DNA from 2 places in the Thioalkalivibrio sp. ALE23 genome. Region 2 is predicted to be linked to the other one. Evidence: riboswitches for the same ligand, from Rfam matches in the RefSeq annotation. Region 2 holds a riboswitch; the other holds the start of a gene.
What was found. Region 2 has a riboswitch for cobalamin ahead of F573_RS0106310 (porin). Riboswitches for the same ligand answer to the same signal wherever they lie in the genome.
Positions count from the first base shown of each region.

Region 1: it holds a riboswitch for cobalamin, as region 2 does, so the genes downstream of both, F573_RS0112395 (TonB-dependent siderophore receptor) here and F573_RS0106310 (porin) in region 2, are expected to answer to the same signal.

Region 1 covers NZ_KB900037.1:15,488-25,925, forward strand. Annotated here, with positions in the region: gene F573_RS0112370 (complex I NDUFA9 subunit family protein) at 1-869, opposite strand, end outside; gene F573_RS0112375 (DUF99 family protein) at 947-1,513, shown strand; gene F573_RS0112380 (hypothetical protein) at 1,544-1,777, opposite strand; gene F573_RS0112385 (MFS transporter) at 1,878-3,116, opposite strand; gene F573_RS0112390 (rhodanese-like domain-containing protein) at 3,222-3,593, shown strand; gene F573_RS0112395 (TonB-dependent siderophore receptor) at 3,689-5,839, opposite strand; cobalamin riboswitch at 5,976-6,230, opposite strand; gene F573_RS0112400 (hypothetical protein) at 6,731-7,222, shown strand; gene F573_RS0112405 (heme-binding protein) at 7,358-7,861, shown strand; gene F573_RS0112410 (DUF3634 family protein) at 7,904-8,242, opposite strand; gene F573_RS0112415 (universal stress protein) at 8,242-8,661, opposite strand; gene F573_RS0112420 (hypothetical protein) at 8,791-10,438, shown strand, end outside.
Region 2 covers NZ_KB900032.1:547,978-558,415, reverse strand. Annotated here, with positions in the region: gene F573_RS0106335 (hypothetical protein) at 1-173, opposite strand, end outside; tRNA gene F573_RS0106330 (tRNA-Ala) at 198-273, opposite strand; gene gltX (glutamate--tRNA ligase) at 317-1,723, opposite strand; gene F573_RS0106320 (DUF4399 domain-containing protein) at 1,892-2,311, shown strand; gene F573_RS0106315 (cytochrome-c peroxidase) at 2,409-3,410, opposite strand; cobalamin riboswitch at 3,580-3,811, shown strand; gene F573_RS0106310 (porin) at 3,937-5,052, shown strand; gene F573_RS0106305 (cytochrome c) at 5,072-5,638, shown strand; gene cobM (precorrin-4 C(11)-methyltransferase) at 5,842-6,606, opposite strand; gene F573_RS0106295 (cobalamin biosynthesis protein) at 6,606-7,034, opposite strand; gene F573_RS0106290 (bifunctional cobalt-precorrin-7 (C(5))-methyltransferase/cobalt-precorrin-6B (C(15))-methyltransferase) at 7,064-8,299, opposite strand; gene F573_RS0106285 (cobalt-precorrin-6A reductase) at 8,304-9,122, shown strand; gene cobJ (precorrin-3B C(17)-methyltransferase) at 9,095-9,865, opposite strand; gene F573_RS0106275 (precorrin-2 C(20)-methyltransferase) at 9,862-10,438, opposite strand, start outside.

The DNA of each region.
Region 1 (10,438 bases), on a different contig from region 2:
TCCAGCGAGCGCGGCGTGATGCCGAGGTCGGCGAAGGTCGCGCAGGTGCTGTCGGTAACCGTGTCCTGCTGCATGAGGTAGACCTGGTCCCGGGTCAGGGGTGCGCGGGGCAGCCATGAGGCCAGACCGGCGGCGAGGTGCCAGAGGAAAAACGGCACCGGCACGAGCACCCGGGGTTGCCCCAGGTGCTCCAGCACCCGGTTCACGATCTGGCGGTACTCCAGGATGTCCGGGCCGCCGAGCTCGAACACCCGGTGTCCGGCCGGCGGCTCGTTGAACAGGGTGGCCACAGCCTGCGCGACATCCGCCACGTGCACCGGTTGCAGGCGGGTGTCTCCGCGGCCGAACAGCGGCACCATCGGAAGCCGCGCGAGGGCTGCGAGGTTGCGCAGGAACGCATCGCCCGGGCCGAACAGCACGCTGGGCCGGACCATCAGGGCGTCGCGGAATTCGGTGGTCACCGCGGCCTCGCCTTCGCCCCGCGTTCGGATGTATGCCGAACGCGAGGCGGGATCGGCGCCGATGCCGGAGATGTGCACCAGGTGTTCCAGGCCGGCCTCGCTCGCCGCCCGGGCGAGCCGGGCGGCCCCGTCCACGTGGATGGTGGTGAAGCGCAGGTCGCGCTGCTCCACGTAAAGGCTGACGGCATTCACCGCACCACGCGAACCCGCCACGGCCCTGGCCACGTCGTCATCGTTGCGGATGTCGGCGCTGCAGTGTTCCACCCGCTCGTGCCGTTGCAGGTCGGCCGGTAACGCCGGGCGGCGGGAGGCAATGCGCACGGCGTGTCCGGCGTCGAGCAGCTGGTACACGATCATGCGGCCGAGAAAGCCGGTGCCGCCGAATACCGTGACCTGATCCGGGTCCATGGGGAGCCTCCTTCTGCTGGGCTTCGTCTGTGTGAGAACGTGGAGCTGTACGACGGCGCGGGCAAACGGGGATACGCATGCCGGGACATCTATCGCACGTGGCGGGTTTTGATGATGCGCCGTTCGCGCGGACGTATCGTGGCGACGTGCTGGTGGTGGGCGCGGTGTTCGCCGGCACGCGGCTGGACGGCGTAGTGTCGACCCGGGTGCGGCGCGACGGCGCCAATGCAACCAAACGTCTGGCCGCATGCGTGCTGGACAGCCCGTTCGCCCCGCAGCTGCACGCGATCCTGCTGCAGGGGATCGCCTTTGCCGGCTTCAACGTGGTGGACCTGCAGGCCCTGCACGAACGGACCGGCCTGCCCGTGATGGTCGTGGCACGCCGGCAACCCGACATGGAGGCCGTTCGACGGGCGCTGCTCGACCATGTCCCCGGAGGGGCCCGCAAGTGGCGGCTGATCGAGGCCGCCGGCGCGATGGAACCGCTGGCGGGGGTCCATGTCCAGCGCTGCGGGATCGAACCCGAAGCGGCGCGGCAGCTGCTGGAGGACCAGCGCGTCCACAGCCACCTGCCGGAGGCCCTGCGCGTCGCGCACATGATCGCCGGCGGGGTGACCGACGGGGCGAGCCGCCACCGTCCGTGAGCCTCGTGAGCCTGAAAGGCTTGCCGCCGACTACAGGCCGATCAGCTGGGCGTGCACGCCGCTGGCGGTGACCGTGTCGAGCAGGCGATGGCTGTTGATCCGCTCCGGGTCGTATTCGACCACGACCAGGTGCGGCTTCTCCTCGTGGCTGGATGCCGCCATCACGCCGCTCATCCCGCGCAGCTCGTCCTGGATGCGTTCGCGGGCCTCGGCGTCGATGGTCTCGTCGATGTGAATGGTTACATCGGCCATGTTGTTGCTCATGATGGCCTCCCGGGTTCGCCCCTCTGGCAAGTTCTTCCTTCGAAGATAGACGTTCGCACCGGATGCTGGGGTTCGGTCGCGCGGCCGGGGCCTTCGGGGGTCAGGCATCCGCCTCCGCGCGGTGGCGGCGGTACAGGCGCAGGGCCGCGAGCCCGACCAGCAGCGAGGCGGCTCCGCCGATGATGAACACCTGGCCGGGACTGGCCCCGGCCGGGCCGGTGAGCCCCCAGAACAGCACCGGTGCCAGCAGCATCGCCCCGAACGACAGGAAGTTGCTCGCGGCGATGAAACGCCCGCGCCGTTCCTCCGGGCTGTGGCCCTGCAGGTAGGCAGTGATCGGCACGATGAAGAAACCGGAGGCAACGCCGAGCAGGGCCATCAGCACCAGGGTGGCCGGGTAGCTGTCGACGGTGAAATACAGCAACGCGCTGATCAGGGCGGCCGCGATCATGCCGGCCGGGGCATGGTGCATGGCGATGCCGCCGCGCGACAGATAGCCGGCGAGGATGCTGCCGGTGCCGATGCCCAGGGCCAGGGTCGTCAGGATGATGCCGGTGGCCAGCTCGCCCAGGCCCAGGTGCAGCTCGGCGAACAGCGGGACGTTGAGCTGGTACGACGTGCCCAGGGCCCAGAACCACGCGATGCCGAGGACCACCAGGAACAGCACCCGCTGCGGCCGGATCTCGGCGATCGACTGCACCACGGTGGCGAACGGGTTCAGCCGGAAGGGCGCCGGATTGTTGATCGCGCGGGTGGGGGTGACGAAGAAGCTGGTGACCAGGCCGGTGAGCGACAGCGCCACGATCACCGCCGCCGGGATCCACAGCGCCTCGCCGGCGAACTCCATCACGAAGCCGGCCAGCGCGGTGCCGAGGATGATCGCCAGGAAGGTCCACAGCTGGATATGCCCGTTCGCGCGCGACAGCTGCGCGTAGCGCACGATCTCCGGGAGGATGCCGAACTTCACCGGGCTGAAGAAGGTGCTTTGCAGGCCCATCAGGAACACGGTCACCAGCAGTCCGGGGAAGTAGTCGATGATCAGCATGAGCGCGGCGGTCAGCAGCACCACGGCCTCGGCCGAGCGGGTGGCGACGATCACCGCCTTCTTGCTGTAGCGGTCGGCGATGTAGCCGGCCCAAGGCGAGAACAGCACGAACGGCAGCAGGAACACGAATCCGACCAGGCTGTAATAGAACGTGCCTTCGCCCTCGGCAACGAACTCGCGCAGGGCGATGAAGATGACGACCAGGCGGAAGAAGTTGTCGTTGAGGGCGTTGATGAAGACCGTCGCCATGTGGGCGACGAAGCCCGGCCGGCGGACGTCGGAAGTGTCGGTCATGTTGGCACCACCGGAGGTATCGCGCACGAGTACCGCTCAGGTTGCGGTCTCCGGCGGCCTGCCGGCAAGCTCGAATTACCTCTCCACCATACCCGAGGAATCGTCATGAGCCGTTTCGAAGAACGCATCACCCGTCTGGAACAGACCCTGCCGCACGTGGAGCCGGCGGAGCTGGCTCGCTGGCGGGAGTCCGGTGAACCGCTGCTGCTGGTGGACGTGCGCCAGCCGGAGGAGGTGGAGGCCGGGTCCATCGAGGGGGCCGTGAACATCCCCCGGCCCAGGCTGGAGGCCAGCATCGAGTCCCATCTGGAGGATCCGGCGCAGCCCGTGGTGGTGTTCTGTGGCGGGCGCGGGCGTTCCCATCTGGTGGCCGAGAGCCTGCGCGCGATGGACATCGACGCCCGCGTGCTGCGCGGCGGATCGGCAGCCTGGCAGGAATATTGCAGCGAGTCGGGTTCCAATCCGAACCCGGGGTAGTCCTTCGTATGAGCAATGTGGTGACAGAAACGACATGAAAACCAGGGGGAGGACTGCCCTTCAAGGCAGCCCTCCCGGTCCCCGGACCGGACGTCCTAGAAGTCGTACCGGACCCCGGCGTGGAGGAAGCGGCCGGGATCCGCTGCCAGCGAACTTTCATTGTCGGCATCGAACAGGTTGTCGATCCCGCCGCGCAGGGTGACGTCCTCCCAGGCCGCCGGCGCGTACTCCACGTTCAGACTGGTCAGGGTGAACGAGCCATCCCATTCGTCCCCGGCCACGCGTACCTCATCCACGTAGCGGCTGCGCAGCTGCAGGCGCAATTCTTCCGTGGGCGTCCACAGCGCGCTCGCCACCATGGTGAGTTCCGGCGTGTCGGTCAGGGTCTCGCCGCTGTCCCGATCGATCGCATCCATCCAGGTGCCCCCCAGGCGCAGCTCCACCTGCGAGTTGAAGTCCGCGCCCAGGCGGGTCTCCACGCCGCGGGCGCGGGCGCGGGCGCGGGCGTTGCTCACGTTGCGGAACGTGCGGTAGTCGCCATCGCCCTGAGTCTGCGCGATCCGGTCATCGAACTCGGTGTAGAACAGGCCCACGTCGTAATGCCCCGTGGTGGTGTCGCTCAGGCGCAGGTCGCCGGCGATGCCGAGCTCGGCATTGCGGCTGGTCTCGGGGTCGAGTTCATGGCGCGTGTTGCCGACAGCCGGATCGACGACATGGGCGCCCAGCACCCGCTGTCCGCGCGGGTTCAGGGTGTCCACGTGGAACGAACGCAATTCCGGCAGCTTGAACCCCTCGGCATACTGCACGCGCAGCCGGGCCTCGGGGGCCAGGCGATAGACCGCGCCGGCCTGCAGCGAGGTGTTGTCGACCTCGGTGGAGGTCTCGTCGTGGCGGGCGCCGTAGACCAGATCCAGGCGCTCGCTGATCGCCCATTCGTGCTGCAGGAACACCCCGCCGACCCACTGGTCGTCTTCCGGCTCGTGCGCCGGTTCGCGGTCGCGGTAGGTCTGATGCTTGTGTTCGAAGCCGGTCAGTACCGTGTGGCGGGCGTCGGGCCGCCAGGTGGCGGCGAAGTCGTGGACGCGGTCGGTGAAGGTGACCTCGCGCGGGCCGAATTCGCTGTCCCCGGTGGCATCGAAGCCGAAGTCCGCGGCCTCGAGGAAGGTGTTGGAGCGGTCCATCTCGAACTTGCTTTCGTAGACCTGGTAATTCAGCTCCAGGGTGTCGGTCACGAACCATTCGGCGGCCACGGCCAGATCGCGCCGGTCGCTGTCCTCGCTGCGCTGTGCCGGGAACTGCAGGGCGCGCACCGGATCGCCATTGTTGTTCGTGTAGCCGGTGGCCACCGGCGGGCGCTCGTGCAGGAAGCGCCGCTCGCGCTCTTCGCGCAGCAGGCCGGCCTCCAGCTCCACGTTGAAGTCGTCGGTGAAACAGTGGCTGACGCCGGCGCGCAGGTTGTAGACCCGCGCGCTCTCGCGGCGGTCCTCGTCGAAGGCATAGCGGTCCTGGATCGCGTGGTCATCCTCCAGCGCGCCGGACTCCGACGGCCGCACCCGGTCGCCCTGCTCGGGGATGCGCACGTCGGCCGTGGCGTCTTCGGAATAGGCCTCGCGGTCCAGCACATCCGCCAGCAGCCGGAACCGGGTGTCGCGGGTGCCGCCGCCCAGAAACAGCGAACCGTTGATGCGCTCCCCGCCATCGGCGCTGGCGGGCATGCCGCCCTGCAGCTCCACGCTGCCTTCGAAGCCCGCATCCGGCTGGCGGGTGATCACGTTGATCACGCCGGCCACCGCATCCGAGCCGTACACCACGCTGCCGGGGCCCTTCACGATCTCGATGCGCTCCACGTGGATGACCGGGATGCGGTTGAGCTCGAACCCCCGGCCGGACGTGCCGCTGACCCGACGGCCATCCAGCATGTAGATGATGTCGGCGCGGCCGCCGCCGCGGATCGAGAACCGGTTGCCGTCGGCACCGGTAAACAGGCTGGATCCGGTCTGCAGGGCCTCGTCCAGCATGGTCGCCCCGCTGCGACGGATGTCCTCGCCGGTGATCACTTCGGTGGAGGCGGGCGTGTTCTCCACCAGACGCTCGGTGCGGGTCGCCGCCGTTACGGTGACCTGTGGCAGTACCCGTGCGGAATCGTCGGGGTCTTCTTCGCCGGTTGCCGGCGGTGCCGCCAGCAACAAGGGCACGGCCGCGGCACCGCCCAGCAGGGCCGCGGGAAATCTCTTCTTCGGGAACATTGCGAACCCTCTTTGCGCACCGCCCGTGCGCCGTGGTCGTGGGTGTCGACCGCGGGGGGCGGGCGTGCGCCATCGTCGGCGCGTCGTGAACCGATGCGCAGCGATGCCGATCCGCCCGGTGATACCGCTCCCCGCGGTTCTCCGTTGTCCTCCGGGCCGGTCTCCGGGCTCGCGGGCTGGAGCCGTTGGCTCCGGGGCAGACCACCTTCCCGCGAAGCACGCCCTGAACGGACGCGTTCTTCGCAGTGGTTCGCATGGGTCTGCCGTGACCCGCCTACCGTTGCGGGGGCAGCGCCGGACTTGTGCGCAGGTCGAGGCCGGGCACGCACCGGACTTCCCGTTTCACTCGTCGTCGGGATGGCGACGAAGCACCCGGGGGAGACGGAATATTAGTGAGGACTAATGTGTTGTGTCAAACCAACAGTGTCCGGTTGACCCACGGTCGCGGCCGCGGTCAGTGCTTGGCATGTGGTTTGCACTGGGATCCATTCGGGTGGATTAAAAAAAGGGCCGCCGGGTCGGTCCGGGGGGCACCGAGAGCCGACGGCAAAATCCAGAAGAGATGGAGGAGAGAAGGGGCCAGGTGGCCCCTGCATGGCGAACCGACGCTGAGCTGCCGTCGACTCGACAATGGGAATTATACACGGCCGCAAATTGGAATCAATCCATGTTCGAAAATTTTTTGGAGATGATTTTCCCCTTTTGACAGTGACTTGCGAGCGTTCGGATGTCACAGGTGGCATTTTCATTTATTAGTGACTGCCAATATTCGCAGTTTGAGTGGTCAGCTGATCGGCGGCATCGGCATGTGGCCGCGTCATGGCGGGAAATACGAGTTGGCAGGGAGATTGCTTCTTCCGGGCAGGATCATCAGCAAGAGGCCGACAGACCATGACGATGCACCTGAGAATGATCGATTGCGGCGGTCACCTGGACGCCGAAGCCCGCAAGCAGCACGAGCGTGAGCAGGTGGTCTTTCAGCGCCTGCTGGAGTCCCACGACGCAATCCGGAGGGAGCTGGAGTTCATCGAGGGTGGTACCCGGACGGTGACGACGGCAACGGATCCGGAACTCGCCGTGCTGCTGCGGGTGCACGTGCCGGAACTGCATCGGCGGCTGCGCGAGAGCGCACACTTGCGTGACCGTGATCCGCTGTATCGCACCCTTTTCGAGCAGCGCGGGCGCATCGAAGTGCACGTGGAAGAGCGCCCGGACGGCGTGGTGGTGGACGAGGTCAGCGAGGACCCGGGTCTGGCGCACAAGCTGCGCGAGCACGCCACGCAGGTGAACACCTTCGTGCTGGCGGCGCGCGAGCTCGCTCGCCAGTACCCGCCGGTGATGGCCGATGATGCGGTGTCCGAGCGGGTCGGCCGGGTGGCCTGATGGCGGTCGGCCGCGCCGGTTGCGGAAACCGTTGAGCCGGACCGGAACGTGGCGGGCGTCCCGAAACGGAGCTTGCCAAATCCCCGTACGGGGCCTACAAGAATGGGTGGAGTCCACACAACCGTGGAGGTTGATATGTCCCCATCCATGCGTTCAGCACTGTTGGCCGGCGGCCTGATGACTCTGGCCGCCGCGCCCGTTCATGCCGATTCGGCCACGTTCAACACCCCCAGCCTGACACCCGAAATCGCGACCAAGGCCGTCGAGGCCGCGGTGGATGCCTGTCGTGATCGCAACGCACAGGTAACCGCAGCGGTGGTCGACCGCTTCGGGACCACTCAGGCTCTCAAGCGGGATCGGTTCGCCGGTCCGCACACCGTCGGCACTGCACAGAGCAAGGCCTGGACGGCGGTCAGCTTCCGTACCGATACGCTGGAGCTGCGCGATGATGCCTTCCCGGGCGAGGTCAGCTACGGCATCCAGCACCTGCCCAACGTCACCATCCTCGGCGGCGGCGCTCAGGTCACCTCCGACGGGCGCATCGTCGCGGGCATCGGGGTGTCGGGCAGTCCCAGCGGCGATGTCGACCACCAGTGCGCCATGGATGCGATCGACGCCATCCAGGACGATCTGCTCTGACGGTGCATCACCCGGCCCTGCCCGTTCCGGGGAGGGCCGGTTTCAGCGGCGCTTCTTGCGCCCGCGCCGGCGGCGGCCGACCTTGACCCGCTCCGCCGCCGCCTGCAGATGCGCACGGGCCTCTTCCGGCACCCGGTGCGAACAGCGCACGCGAACGCCGTCGCGGCCACGCACCGCGGTGATCCTGCCGCCCTGCAGCCCGTGGCGGCTGACCACCTCGCGCACCGCGTGCAGGAAATTGCGCGGCGGATCCCCGCGGGTGGTGTGCACGCTGCCGTCTTCTTCGATCACCACGCTGAAGAGGATGCTCACCTGCCATACCAGCAGAACGGCGGCGATGATCAGAAAGCCGATCATCAGCACAAAGGCGATAAACATCATCAGCGCAGCACGAAGACCGAAACCGGGAGGCGCCGGGCGAGCTCACCCGCATTCGAACTGATCAGATGCAATCGGTCGGCCACGCCCGGGATGTGCGAGGCCATCACCACCAGGTTGGCATCCAGTTCCTTCTGCGCCTGAGCCAGCTTGTCATCCAGCTCCACCGCCACGTCGTTGCTGTGCATCAGCTTCGAATCGGTGCGAATGCCGTATTTCTCGCCCTGTTCGCGGGCGAAGTCCGCCAGATGCCTTTCCATTTCCTCCGGGGTCCGGGCGGCACGGTTGGCCAGGCTCCCCGAAACCGTCACGTAGTACACCGTGGCGTCGTACTCCCGTGCCATCCTGGCCGCGATTTCGAGGCTGTTCTGCAGCTTGTCGGTGTGTTCGAGATCCACCGGGATCATGATTCGTTCAAACATGGTTGTTTCCTTAACGGTTCGGTCGGCCCGCCCGACCTTCCAGCCGTATAGCAGATTCCGGCGGGGCGGGGCAGTCGGCTGACGGCCACGGTGATATGGTTTCACAGTTTTCGTCCCGGAGGATATGCGTTGGCAGCGGAAACAGGGGGCGGGGAAGACCCGTACAAGGTCCGGCTGACCCCGGCGTTCTCCGTACTGGTGGGGGGGCACCGCGGGCAGCGGCTGGAGCGCAACTGGCTGTCGCACGGAGATACCGAAGCCCGCCGGGCCAGTCTGCAGGCCACCCTGGAGCGGGTGCTGCGGCGGCTGTACGGCGCGGCCGCGGAACGTTTCGCCAGTACCGATGCGGTGTACGCGGACGTATCGCCGGTGATGCGGCTGATCACCGGGCGTGCCACCGGGACCAACGAGCTGGCGCGGTCCGCGGCCGCGCGCCTGGATGTGGACCTGCATCTGATGTCCACCAGCCCCGAGACGGCCGGCGAGCCGGGAGCGCATGCCCGCCGTGGCGTGGTGCTGGGGGCCGAGCCCGTTCATGGTGCGGAGGACCCGCCCGAGTCGGTGCACCGCCTGCGGGATGACCTGGCGCTGACGTTTTCGGACATGCTGGTGGCCGTGTGGGACGGTCAGGAACCCCACGAGGTCACCAGCGGCGCGGGGCAGATGATCCGTGACGCGGTGATGCGCCGACAGGGCGTCCTGCTGCTGTATCTGGACCCGGAGCAGGACACCCCGCAGCTGATGATGCTGACGGCGGCGCGGGTGACCGACGCGGCGCTGACCCGCCTGGACGTGATGGAAGTGACCCCGGCGGCGCTGCTGTCGCTGTTCGACCCGGTAGCGCTCGACTCCCGCCGGATCGACGAGTGGCTGGAACGCATCCTGTGTCCGTTCACCCCGGCCCTCGACGAGACCACCACCGAGAATCGCCTGATCCGGCGGATCGATGACCAGGTGGGGGTGGGGCACTACGTGGTCTGGTGGGGGCTGTGGCTGCTGGGCCTGGTGGGGCTGGCCCGACGTCGCCGGCGTCCGCCGGGGTTATGGAACTGGGTGACCGGCAGCTGGATGTGGCTGCACGCGATGCTGGAGCCCCCGGCGCGCAGCCAGCCCTCGCGTGTGGTGGAACTGCTGCAGACCGATGCCCGTGACGAAGTGCGCCGCCACTGGGTGGTGAACCGTCTGCATGCGGCATCCTCCGCGCTGGCCATGCTCGACCTCCGCGGGGCACTGCGCGCCCTGCGCCCGGCGCCGTCCCGCGGCAACCGCTACAACGCGGTGCGTCCGAGTCCCGAGCGCGAGGCCGAGCACCCGATCCGCGAACCGGCGTTCGAGCACTTCTTCAACTGGTCCGACGAGCAGGCGGGCATCTTTGCCACGCGCCACCAGGACGACACCTGGATGATCTACTACGCGGCGGCGATGGCGGTGTTCGCCGCGGTGGCCGGGGCTCTGCAGGTGTGGCCGGCGACGCCCGGCGAGGTGCCTTATTTCTGGATCGCGGTGGAGTTCGTGCTGCTGCATTTCATCGTGCGGCGCGTGCTGAAGGCCCGCTACCGCGATCACCACGGACACTGGATCCGCTTTCGCTTCCTCGCCGAGCAGCTGCGTTATCTGCGTCTGGGGTATCCGTTACTGGTGCTCCCGAGGACGTTTTCCGCACCGTACTGGCGGCCGGAGAACCGCCGCCCCGAAGGTCGCCCCATGGAACTGCATTCGGAGCTGGAGAGCGCCGAACTGTGGGTGCTGCAGCGCCTGCTGGTGGCCGAGGGCATGC
Region 2 (10,438 bases):
AGGATGGTTGTCACCACACCGTTGAAAACCAGCAGGAACCCCAGCGGGACCATTGCGACCAGTGGCTTGGACCATGTCTGCTCACCGGCAAACATCAACCCGAAACCGCCGAACAATCCCACAATCGACAAAACCAGCCCAACGTAGATGGAGATCATTCCAAAACGATGCATCGCTGATCCTGCCATTCGCCGTAATGGTGGAGCCAGGCGGGATCGAACCGCCGACCTCCTGCATGCCATGCAGGCGCTCTCCCAGCTGAGCTATGGCCCCGTAACCGGCGAGGTGCGTAATGTAGCCACACCCCTTATTCGTGTCAACCCGCTTGTGCGGAAATCTTTGCGATGGCCCGCTCGATCCGTTCCAGCGAGCGCTCGCGTCCGATCAGCACCAGCGTGTCGTCGATCGGTGGCGATACAGTACCGCCCGTCAGCGCCACACGCAATGGCTGGGCGACCTTGCCGAGCTTGAGTTCCAGCCGCTCGGCGGTGTGCTGCACCACCTCGTGCAGCGCCTCCTTGTCCCAGGCGCCCAGGGCACTGAAGCCGTCGTGCAGGGTTTGCAGTACCTCGCGGGCCTCCGGCGTCAGCTGCTTGCGCTCGGCCTTCGGATCGTATTCGTCGAAGTCGCGATAGAAATACACGCTGTTCTCGGCCATCTCGCGCAGCGTACGCGCCCGTTCCCGCTGCGCCAGCACCACCTGCCGCAGTTCCGGCCCCTCGGCGGGATCCACGCCCAGCTGGCCCAGGTGCCAGCCCAGCTCCAGCGCCACGTGGTCCGGGTCCAGGGTCTTGATGTAGTGCTGATTCAGCCACAGCAGCTTGTCGGGGTTGATGGCCGAGGCGGACTGATTGACGTCCTCGATATCGAACAGGCGCACCAGCTCGTCCAGCGAGAAGATCTCCTGGTCCCCGTGGGCCCAGCCCAGCCGCACCAGATAGTTCAGCAGCGCCTCGGGCAGGTAGCCCTCCTCGCGGAACTGCATCACCGACACCGCCCCGTGGCGCTTGGACAGCTTCGCGCCGTCCGGGCCCATGATCATCGGCAGATGGCCGTAACGCGGCGGTTCCACACCCAGGGCCTTGAGGATGTTGATCTGGCGCGGGGTGTTGTTGAGATGGTCGTCGCCACGCACCACATGGCTGATGCCCATGTCCATGTCGTCCACCACCACCGTGAGGTTGTAGGTCGGCGAACCGTCGGAGCGGGCGATGATCAGGTCATCCAGTTCGCTGTTCTGGAACGCCACCTTGCCGCGCACCATGTCATCAACGATGGTGGCGCCCTCGTCCGGGGTGCGGAAACGGATCACCGGATCCACGCCCTCGCGCGGCTCGGTTCGGGCGCGACAGCGGCCGTCGTAGCGCGGCTTCTCCTTGCGCGCCTTCTGCTCATCGCGCATCACATCCAGCTCTTCCTTCGTGCAATAGCAGCGATAGGCGTGGCCGGAGGCCAGCAGCTGATCGATGACTTCGCGATACCGGTCGAAATGGTCGGTCTGGTAGAACGGACCCTTGTCGTAGGTCAGGCCCAGCCAGTTCATGCCCTCCAGGATGGCATTCACCGACTCGGCGGTACTGCGCTCGAGATCGGTGTCCTCGATACGCAGTACGAACTCGCCACCATGGTGGCGGGCATACAGCCAGGAAAACAACGCGGTGCGGGCACCGCCGATGTGCAGGTAGCCGGTCGGACTGGGGGCAAAACGGGTACGAAAGGCCATGCGCGAACACTCGCTTCCGGTAGTCAACAGGGCCACACAGGGTAGCAGACGACCGCGCCCTTGACCCCGCCCCGGACCGTCTACACTTCCTTCAGGGACCCCGAGACCCGGTCCCTGCGCCCTTCACCCGGAAAAGGAGATTCTCCGATGATCAGAAACCGGATCTTCATGGCCTCGTCCGTGGCCCTTGCCGCCGCGCTTGTCCTGCCCGTATCGGCGCTCGCCGATCGCCCGGCACCCGCCGAGGGGACCGAGGTCTACTTCATCAGCCCGCAGGATGGTGACACCGTCGAGGGCCCGGTACATATACGCATGGGACTGCGCGGCATGGGGATAGCCCCGGCCGGCGTCGACGCCGACAACACCGGGCACCACCACCTGCTCGTAAACAAGCCTCTGGACGAAGTGGACCTGGATGCCTCCCTGCCCTTCACGGACCACAAACACCACTTCGGAGGTGGTCAGACCGAAGGTGAGGTAGAACTGGAGCCCGGCACCCATACCCTGCAGCTGCTTTTCATGGACTATCGCCACATCAGCTTCGATCCGCCGGTGGTTTCCGAAAAAATCACCATCACGGTGGAATAGCGGCACCCATCAAAAAGGCCCCCTCCAGGACATGGAGGGGGCCTCGAAAGCCTCGACGAAGGGGGCATGAGCGTTCAGCCGCTGAGCCCCCGATGGATCACGGCAGGGCCGGGATGGTGACGTCCGGCATCTCGCCGGTCAGGGCGTGCATGAACGCCTCGATGTCTTCCAGCTCGTCTTCCGTGAAGTCGGTGTCCAGCATCTCCTGACCCATGATTTCAATGGCTTCCTTCAGGGTCTCGGTCTCGCCATTGTTCATGTAGGGGTAGGTCAGGGCCACGTTGCGCAGCGTCGGGGTCTTGAAGGCGTACTTGTCGCGTTCCTCCCCGGTCACCAGATAGCGCCCCTTGTCCTCGGAACCGGGCACCTGGATCTGGTGGAAATTCGAGTCGGTCAGCGCCGGGCCGCGATGGCAGGCCACGCAGCCGTTATCCGCGAACAGGGCCATGCCGCGCTTCTGCTGCTCGCTCATCGCGTCGTCGTCACCCACCAGCCAGCGGTCCAGATCGGAGTTCGGCGTATTCAGGGTACGCTGGAACGAGGCCAGGGCCTTGGCCACGTGATCGGTGTTCACGACGTTGTCGCCGTCATAATCCGGGTACGCCGCATCGAACATCTCGATGTACTCGGGGAAGTCCTCCAGGCGCGCGATCGCCTCTTCCAGCGGCATGGCCATCTCCACCGCATCCTGGATCGGACCCAGGGCCTGACCTTCCAGGTCATCCTCGCGGCCATCCCAGAACTGGGCCTCGAAGAACCCGGAGTTCAGCACCGTCGGGCTGTTGCGCTCGCCCACCTGGCCGGCATGCCCAACGGCACGCGGGATGCGATCGGCCCAGCCCAGCGCGGGGTTGTGGCAGGTGGCGCAGGAGATCACTCCCGAGCTGGAGATGCGCGGCTCGAAGAACAGGAACTTGCCCAGCTCCACCTTCTCGTCGGTCAGGGAATTGTCGGCCGGGATCGGCGGCAGGGCCGGCAGCGGCTCGAACATGTCGCGGTACTGGTCGTAATCGCCGGCGAACGTCGGGGCGGAGAGGCCCAGTGCCACGGCCGTACAGGCCGAGACGAGCAGCCCCCGGAAAATGCGCTTCTTCTGCATGGTTCGCTCCTTTTTATTGGTCTGGATGCGGCCCGGCTGCAAACCGTCACCACATGGACTCAGTCTAAAAGAAATACCCCCATCACGGGCCGGCCGGGTGGTGCAATCCTGCGTAACCTTGATACAGATCAACCCGGCTCCGCCCTTGCCCGCGTGACGGGACGCGGTTACAGTCCGCCCGCCTTCAGGTGCCCCGGCCCACGACGCCGGGGATAATCGGGAAGCCGGTGCGTGAATGAACGTTCGCAATGCCGGCACTGCCCCCGCAACGGTAGGCGAAGACAGGCGGCTCCACTGCCACTGCGGCGCATCCACGGGATGCCCGCGGGAAGGCGATCCGCCCGGGATGCCCTGCATCCCCTTCGCGAGTCCGGAGACCGGCCTGGAGGAAACCCGACGCCGCGGCGGGCGGCCGAGCGGGCCGGGGCCGGCGTGTCCGCCCCCTTCCTCCCTGCTCCCCTGCCCGACGGCCGGCGTCGTTTCATCCACGGCGTGCGGGGTCGCGCGCCCGGGCGGGCAATCAACAATGAAGCGTATCCATCTCCGACCGGGGCGGCCTGCCGTGCCGGCCCTGGCTACCCTGTGCCTGGTGACGGCCACAGGCATCGCGCCGGCGCAGGCCGGTTTCGAATTCGGCGACGCGGAAGACGGCCTGCAGGTCACCCTGGATCCGCTGATCCAGGGCCGTTACAGCTACGAGCATGACCCGGACGGCTCCAGCAGCGAATTCGATTTCCGGCGCGCCTGGCTGGACACCTCGGGCACCCTGTTCCACCCCGAACTGAGCTTTCGCCTGCAGCCGGATTTCAGCAGCGGCGAGCTGTCCATGCGCGACATCTGGCTGCAGTACGGCCCGGGCGAACACCTGGGCCTGCGGGCCGGCCAGTTCACCGTCCCCTTCGGTCTGGCGCGGGACATCGGCGGCCCCAACCGCCTGTTCACCGAACTGAGCATCGCCGGCAACCAGTTCGAGATCCCGGCCGGACGCGATACCGGCCTCGCCCTGCTGGGTGGCGCGGGCGACGACCGCGCCTGGGCGGTCGGGATATTCGATGGCCGCGGGCGCCTGGATCAGCGCGACGACCGGCCCTCCACCTCCGGGCACCTGTTCAGCGCCCGTGGCGCCTGGGCCCCGGTGGGCTCGGTCCCGCGCGACAACACCACGGTGGGCCGGGCCGTGGAGCGCACCGTTGCCCTGGGCGCCGGCCTGCAGGCCGCCAGCCGCAACCACCTGCGTGACTGGAGCCGCGGGCAGGAAGACACGGTCGACCGGCAGCGCGCCGACTGGGTCACCGCCACCGCCGATGCGGTGGTCAAGTTCGGCCATACCTCGCTGTCGCTGGCGGCCTACCGCCGCAATGTCTCCCCCGACCGCACCGCGAGCTACCACGACCTGGGGGCCGAGCTGGAACTGGCGCAGTCGCTGCCGCTGGAGGGCCTCGAGCTCGCCGCTCGCCACGCGGTACTGCGCCACGACGCCGGCGACGACCTGGACGGCGACGAGCGCTGGCAGCGCGAATGGGGCGCCGGCCTTAACTGGTACCACCGGGGGCAGCGGCAGAAGACCCAGCTCATGTGGCTGGACCGCGACACCGACACCTCGAACTGGCAGCTACACCTGCAGCACCAGTTCCGCTTCTGAACAAACAGGGAGAATCGCCATGAAACGGATGCCATCCACGCGCCGGCCGCTGACGGCCGGCCTGTCGCTGGTCCTGCTGCTCGCAGCGACCGGTACCGCCGGCGCGGAAGACGAGATCAGCGTGCCGATGCCGGGCCCCTGGGGCGAAGACTACGCGGAGACCCTGGACGACCCGGCCCGAGTCGACGCCACCGAGGCCTTCCAGCGCTTCCGTCAGCAGAGCATGCAGGGGACCTCGGCCACCTACCGCAGCATCGAGCAGATCCTGCGCTACGACGCACCGTTCGCCGAACGTCTGCCCGAGCTGGCCGACGAACTCGCGAGCGGGGCCGACGACATCGACACCTGGTTCGCCCGCGAGACACCGGCGCCCGACGGCGAACCCGGGGCCCTGCCCGCGGCCTGGGAGGACCCGGTGTTCGCCGAGTACAAGGCGGCCTACCGCGAGGCGACCACCGAGCTGCAGCGCAAGGTGGTGTCGGCCAACGACCTGGAGGACGAGGGCTTTCAGCTACGCGCCACCGAGGCCCTGAACGGCGTACGCCACCAGTGCCTCGCCTGCCACGACAACTTCCGCCGCCGCTGACCCACGCGGGAAAACGCGGAATCCGGGGCCGCCGCCCGGCGGCCCCTTTCCGTTATCCTGACCAGGAGCGCCCCGCCTTCGCCTGCAAGCAGGCTCCTACAAGTTCGCGACGATGTAGGAGCCTGCTTGCAGGCGAAAAGGCCCGTGCCCCACAACTTCCACCGGAGTCATTCCTGCCTGCGGAAGATCGGGGGCACCGCCGCTTAGTCCCCGTCCATGCCGCGGTAACGGCGCACATGCGCCGGGTCGTACAGCGCACTGTCGCGGAAATCCCCCGGGTCCAGCGCCGGGCCCACCAGGATCAGCGCCGAGCGCCGTGTGGTCAGGGCCTGCGCCCGTTCCGCGATATTCCCCAGCGAACCGCGCACCACGGTCTCGTCCGGCCAGCTGGCGCGAAACACGATCGCCACCGGGCAGTCGCAGCCATAGTGCGGCCGCAGGTCCTCGACCACGGTCCCAATATTGTGCAGCGACAGGTGGATCGCGAGCGTCGCCCCGGTGGCGGCAAAGCTCGCCAGCCGTTCGCGCTCGGGCATGGAGGACGCCCGTCCCGGCGTGCGCGTCAGCACCACCGACTGCGCCACCTCCGGCACCGTCAGTTCCCGCCCCAGGGTCGCGGCGGCGGCGGAGAACGCCGGCACGCCGGGCGTGATGCTGTAATCGATCCCGGCCGCCTCCAGCCGGCGGATCTGCTCGCCCAGCGCGCTGTAGACCGACAGGTCGCCGGAGTGCAGGCGCGCCACGTCCTGGCCCGCCGCGTGGGCCCGTTCGATCTCCTCAATGATCGCGTCCAGCGTCAGCGGCGCGGTGTTCACCACGCGCGCCCCCTCCGGGGCATGCTCCAGCACCGCCTCCGGCACCAGCGAACCGGCATACAGGCACACCGGGCAGGCCGCGATGCGATCGCGCCCGCGCAAAGTCAGAAGATCGGCCGCACCGGGCCCCGCTCCGACAAAATGAACCGTCATCATCCCTCCTCGAAAAGCTCGTCCGTCCCGTTCACCGTGCGCACCGCGACCGCGCAGCTCGCCCGTGCCGAGAGCCGCCGCGGCAGCAGCAGGCGCGCCCCGTCGCCGGCCACCGCCAGCGCCGCCGCCTCCGCCACCGAACCGACCCCGGCGACGGCACGCGCGCGCGCCGACTCCGTGGACAGGGCAGCGTCGCGCGCGGCCAGCGCGGCCGCCGACGCGAACACCAGCTCCAGCTCCAGGTCGCGCGCGGCCCTCCACAGCACCGGGCTGTCACCCTTGTGCGCCGGGGCCGCCAGCTGCCGGATCTCGATCGCCCCGCCGCCCCCCACCCGCAACCCGGCATGCGCCTCGGCCAGCATCTCGCGGACCAGTGCCTCCAGCTCGCCGGCCGTGCAGGCCGAGGCGAAGCCGACGCCGGGGGTCACCCGGACACGCGCCCCGCTCGGCGTTTCCCTCAGCTCCGGCGCAGCGACCACAGGGTCACCGGCCGCAGCGGCTGCCAGCCGGCCATGCCGCCCAGCGGCTCCGCGCGGCTGACGTTGATCCGCGTGAGCTCGCCGCCGTGGCGCTCGTGCGCCGCCGCCAGCACCGCGTCCCCTTCCACGGTCACGCTGCTGGCGACCAGCCGCCCGCCCGGGCGCAGCTGGCCGATGCAGTGCTCCAGCAGCCCCGGCGTGGTCAGCCCGCCGCCGATGAAGATCGCGTCGGGTGGCGGCAGGTCTTCCAGTGCCTCCGGCGCCCGCCCGTGGACGGGACGCAGCGCCGGCACCCCCAGCGTGCTCGCGTTGCGCGCGATGCGTTCCAGGCGCTCCGAGCGCGGCTCGATGGCCACGGCGGTGTTGGCCGGATCCGCCAGCATCCACTCGATGCCGATGGCTCCGGAGCCGGCGCCCACGTCCCACAGCCGTTCGCCGCGTCCGGGCGCCAGCAGGGCCAGCGCCACCGCCCGCACCTCGCGCTTGGTGATCTGACCGTCCTGCTCGAACTGCGCCTCCGGCCGCCCGGCACTCGCCGCCAGCACCTGCGCCGCCGGATCGGCCCGGCATTCCAGCGCCATGGTGTTCAGCGCCTCGATCGCGACCTCCGGCCAGGCCCCGGCGCGCGCGCGGACGACCGCCTCGCGGTCCGCGCCCAGGGACTGCAATACGGTCAGGGTGGAATCGCCGAAGCCGAGCCCGGTCAGCCAGTGCGCCAGTTCCGCCGGGGTATCCCCGTCGCGGCTCAAGATCAGCAGTCGCGCGCCGTCATGCAGCCAGGGCCGCAGCGCCTCCATCGGCCGGCCGTGCACCGACAGGCAGCGGGTCTGCTGCAGCGGCCAGCCCATGCGCGCGGCGGCCAGGCTGAACGCCGAGGGCGCCGGCCAGACGCAGGTCTGCGCGACCGGAAAACGCCGCATCAGGGTCGCGCCCACCCCGAACCAGAAGGGGTCGCCGCTGGCGAGCACGCACAGCGGCTGCCCGGCGCGCGCCTCGATCCAGTCCAGCGCGGTCTCCAGCGGCGACGGCCACACCAGGCGCTCCTGCCCCGGCCGCTCCGGCAGCATCTCCAGATGCCTGGCGCCGCCGATCACCGTCGCCGCCGTGTCCAGCACCATGCGGGCATCCGGGGCCAGCCCGGCGAGCCCCTCCGCGCCCACGCCGACGATGTTCAGCCATGGCGCTCGCTCCTCGTTGGTGGCTAGACTGGTCATCCTCATGAGCTCCCGTTCATCCACCGATACCGGCCCCCGGGCAGCACGCCCGCGGCAGATCCTGCTGCTGGGCGGCACCACCGAGGCCGCGGCACTGGAACCGCTGCTGGACGGCCACCCGTGGCTGCACGCCACCGTATCGCTGGCCGGACGCACGCGCAGGCCGGCACCCTCGCGACTGCCGCGGCGCACGGGCGGATTCGGCGGCGCCGACGGCCTCGCCGCCTGGCTGCGCGACCACGCGGTCGACGCCGTGGTGGACGCGACCCACCCGTTCGCACGGCAGATCTCGGCCAATGCCGTCGCCGCCACGCGCCGGGCCGGCATACCCCTGGCCCGGCTGACCCGGCCGCCGTGGCAGGCGGCCCCCGGGGATCACTGGCTGCGCGTGCCCGACCTGGAGGCCGCCGCCCGCGCGCTCCCCGGCCTCGGCCGGCGCGTGCTCATCACCACCGGGCGCCAGCACCTGGAGGCCTTCGCGGCGGCGCCCGAGCTGGACTACGTGATCCGCACCATCGACCCGCCGGAACCGCCGCCGGCGCTGCCCCGGGTCACCTGGCTGCGGGCCCGCGGCCCGTTCAGCCTGGCCGACGAGCACCGGCTGCTGGAGACCCACGCCATCGACGTGCTGGTCACCAAGGACAGCGGCGGCGCGGCCACCGCTCCCAAGCTGCAGGCCGCGCGCGAACGCGGCATCCCGGTGGTGATGGTGGACCGGCCGCCGGACGCCCCCGGGGTGCCCCGCTTCCACGCCCCGCAGGCGGCCCTGGAGTGGCTGGAAGGCCTCGCGCGCGTTCACCGCGACTCCGCCGACTCGACATAGCGCGGGGTGTACACATGGCGCCGGCCGGAGGGGCGTTCCAGCACCCGGGTGGAGGCGGCACCGACGATCACCAGCGTGCTCATGTTGGCCGCCGCCGGATCCACCTCGCCGAGGGTGGCGACCCGCAGCTCCTCCCGCTCGCCGCGGCCCACCGCGGTGGCCAGCACCACCAGGGTGTCCGGGCCCTGGACCTCGCGCACGATGTCCAGCGCCGCACCCAGCTGCCACGGTCGCGCGCGCGAGATCGGGTTGTAGAAGGCCATGGCGAAGTCGGCCTCGGCCGCCAGCCGCACCCGGCGCCGGATCAGCGACCACGGCTTGAGATTGTCCGACAGCGAGATCGCGCAGAAATCGTTGCCCAGCGGCGCCCCCAGCCGCGCCGCGGCCGCCTGCATCGCCGACACCCCGGGCAGCACCTCTACCGTCACCGCATCCCAGCGGCCCGGCGGCGCGCCCTCCAGGGCCTCGAACACCGCCGCGGCCATCGCGAACACCCCGGGATCCCCCCCGGAGACCACCGCCACGTCGCGCCCCTCGGCGGCCATGTCCAGCGCATGCGCCGCGCGCGCCAGTTCCTCGCGGTTGTCGGAGGCATGCACGCGGTGATGGGCCCCGGCCACGCGCTCCAGGTACGGCCCGTAGCCGACCAGATCGGTGGCATCCGCGAGCAGCGCGGTCACCTCCGGCGTGATCCATTCGGGGCCGGCCGGGCCGACCCCGACCACGCTCAGACGCCCGCTCATCGCCGCACCCCCTCGCCGTGGATCACGATCAGGGAGAAATACGGCGCCTCCCCGGGCGCCTCGGCCAGCGGCCGCACGCGTTCCTCATCGAAGCTCGCGCGTTCGATGTACCAGGCGCGCGCGGTCAGCCCCAGGCGCTCCAGCACGCGGCGGATCTTCGGCAGCTGCTTGCCGAGCTTCATGATCACCGCGGCCTGCGCGGGCGCGAGCGCCGCCTCCAGTTCCGCCTCCGGCAGCGTCCCCGGCACCACGCTCAGGGTGTCGTCGCGCATCACCAGCGGCGCCGGCAGTTGCGCCGCCGCGGCGATCGGCGAGATCACCCCGGGCACCACCTCGCTGCGAAAGCGCTCGCGCAGGCGCAGGTGCACGTGCATGAACGAACCGTAGAAATACGGGTCACCCTCGTTGAGCACGCAGACCGAGCGGCCGGCCTCCAGATGCACCGCCAGGCGTTCGGCGCACTGGTCGAAGAACGCCTCGATGCGGCTGCGGTAGCTCTCCTCTTCGTGGGCGATCTCGTTGGTCACCGGATACTCCAGCGCCTCCTCGATCTGCCCGGGACCGATGTGCGCA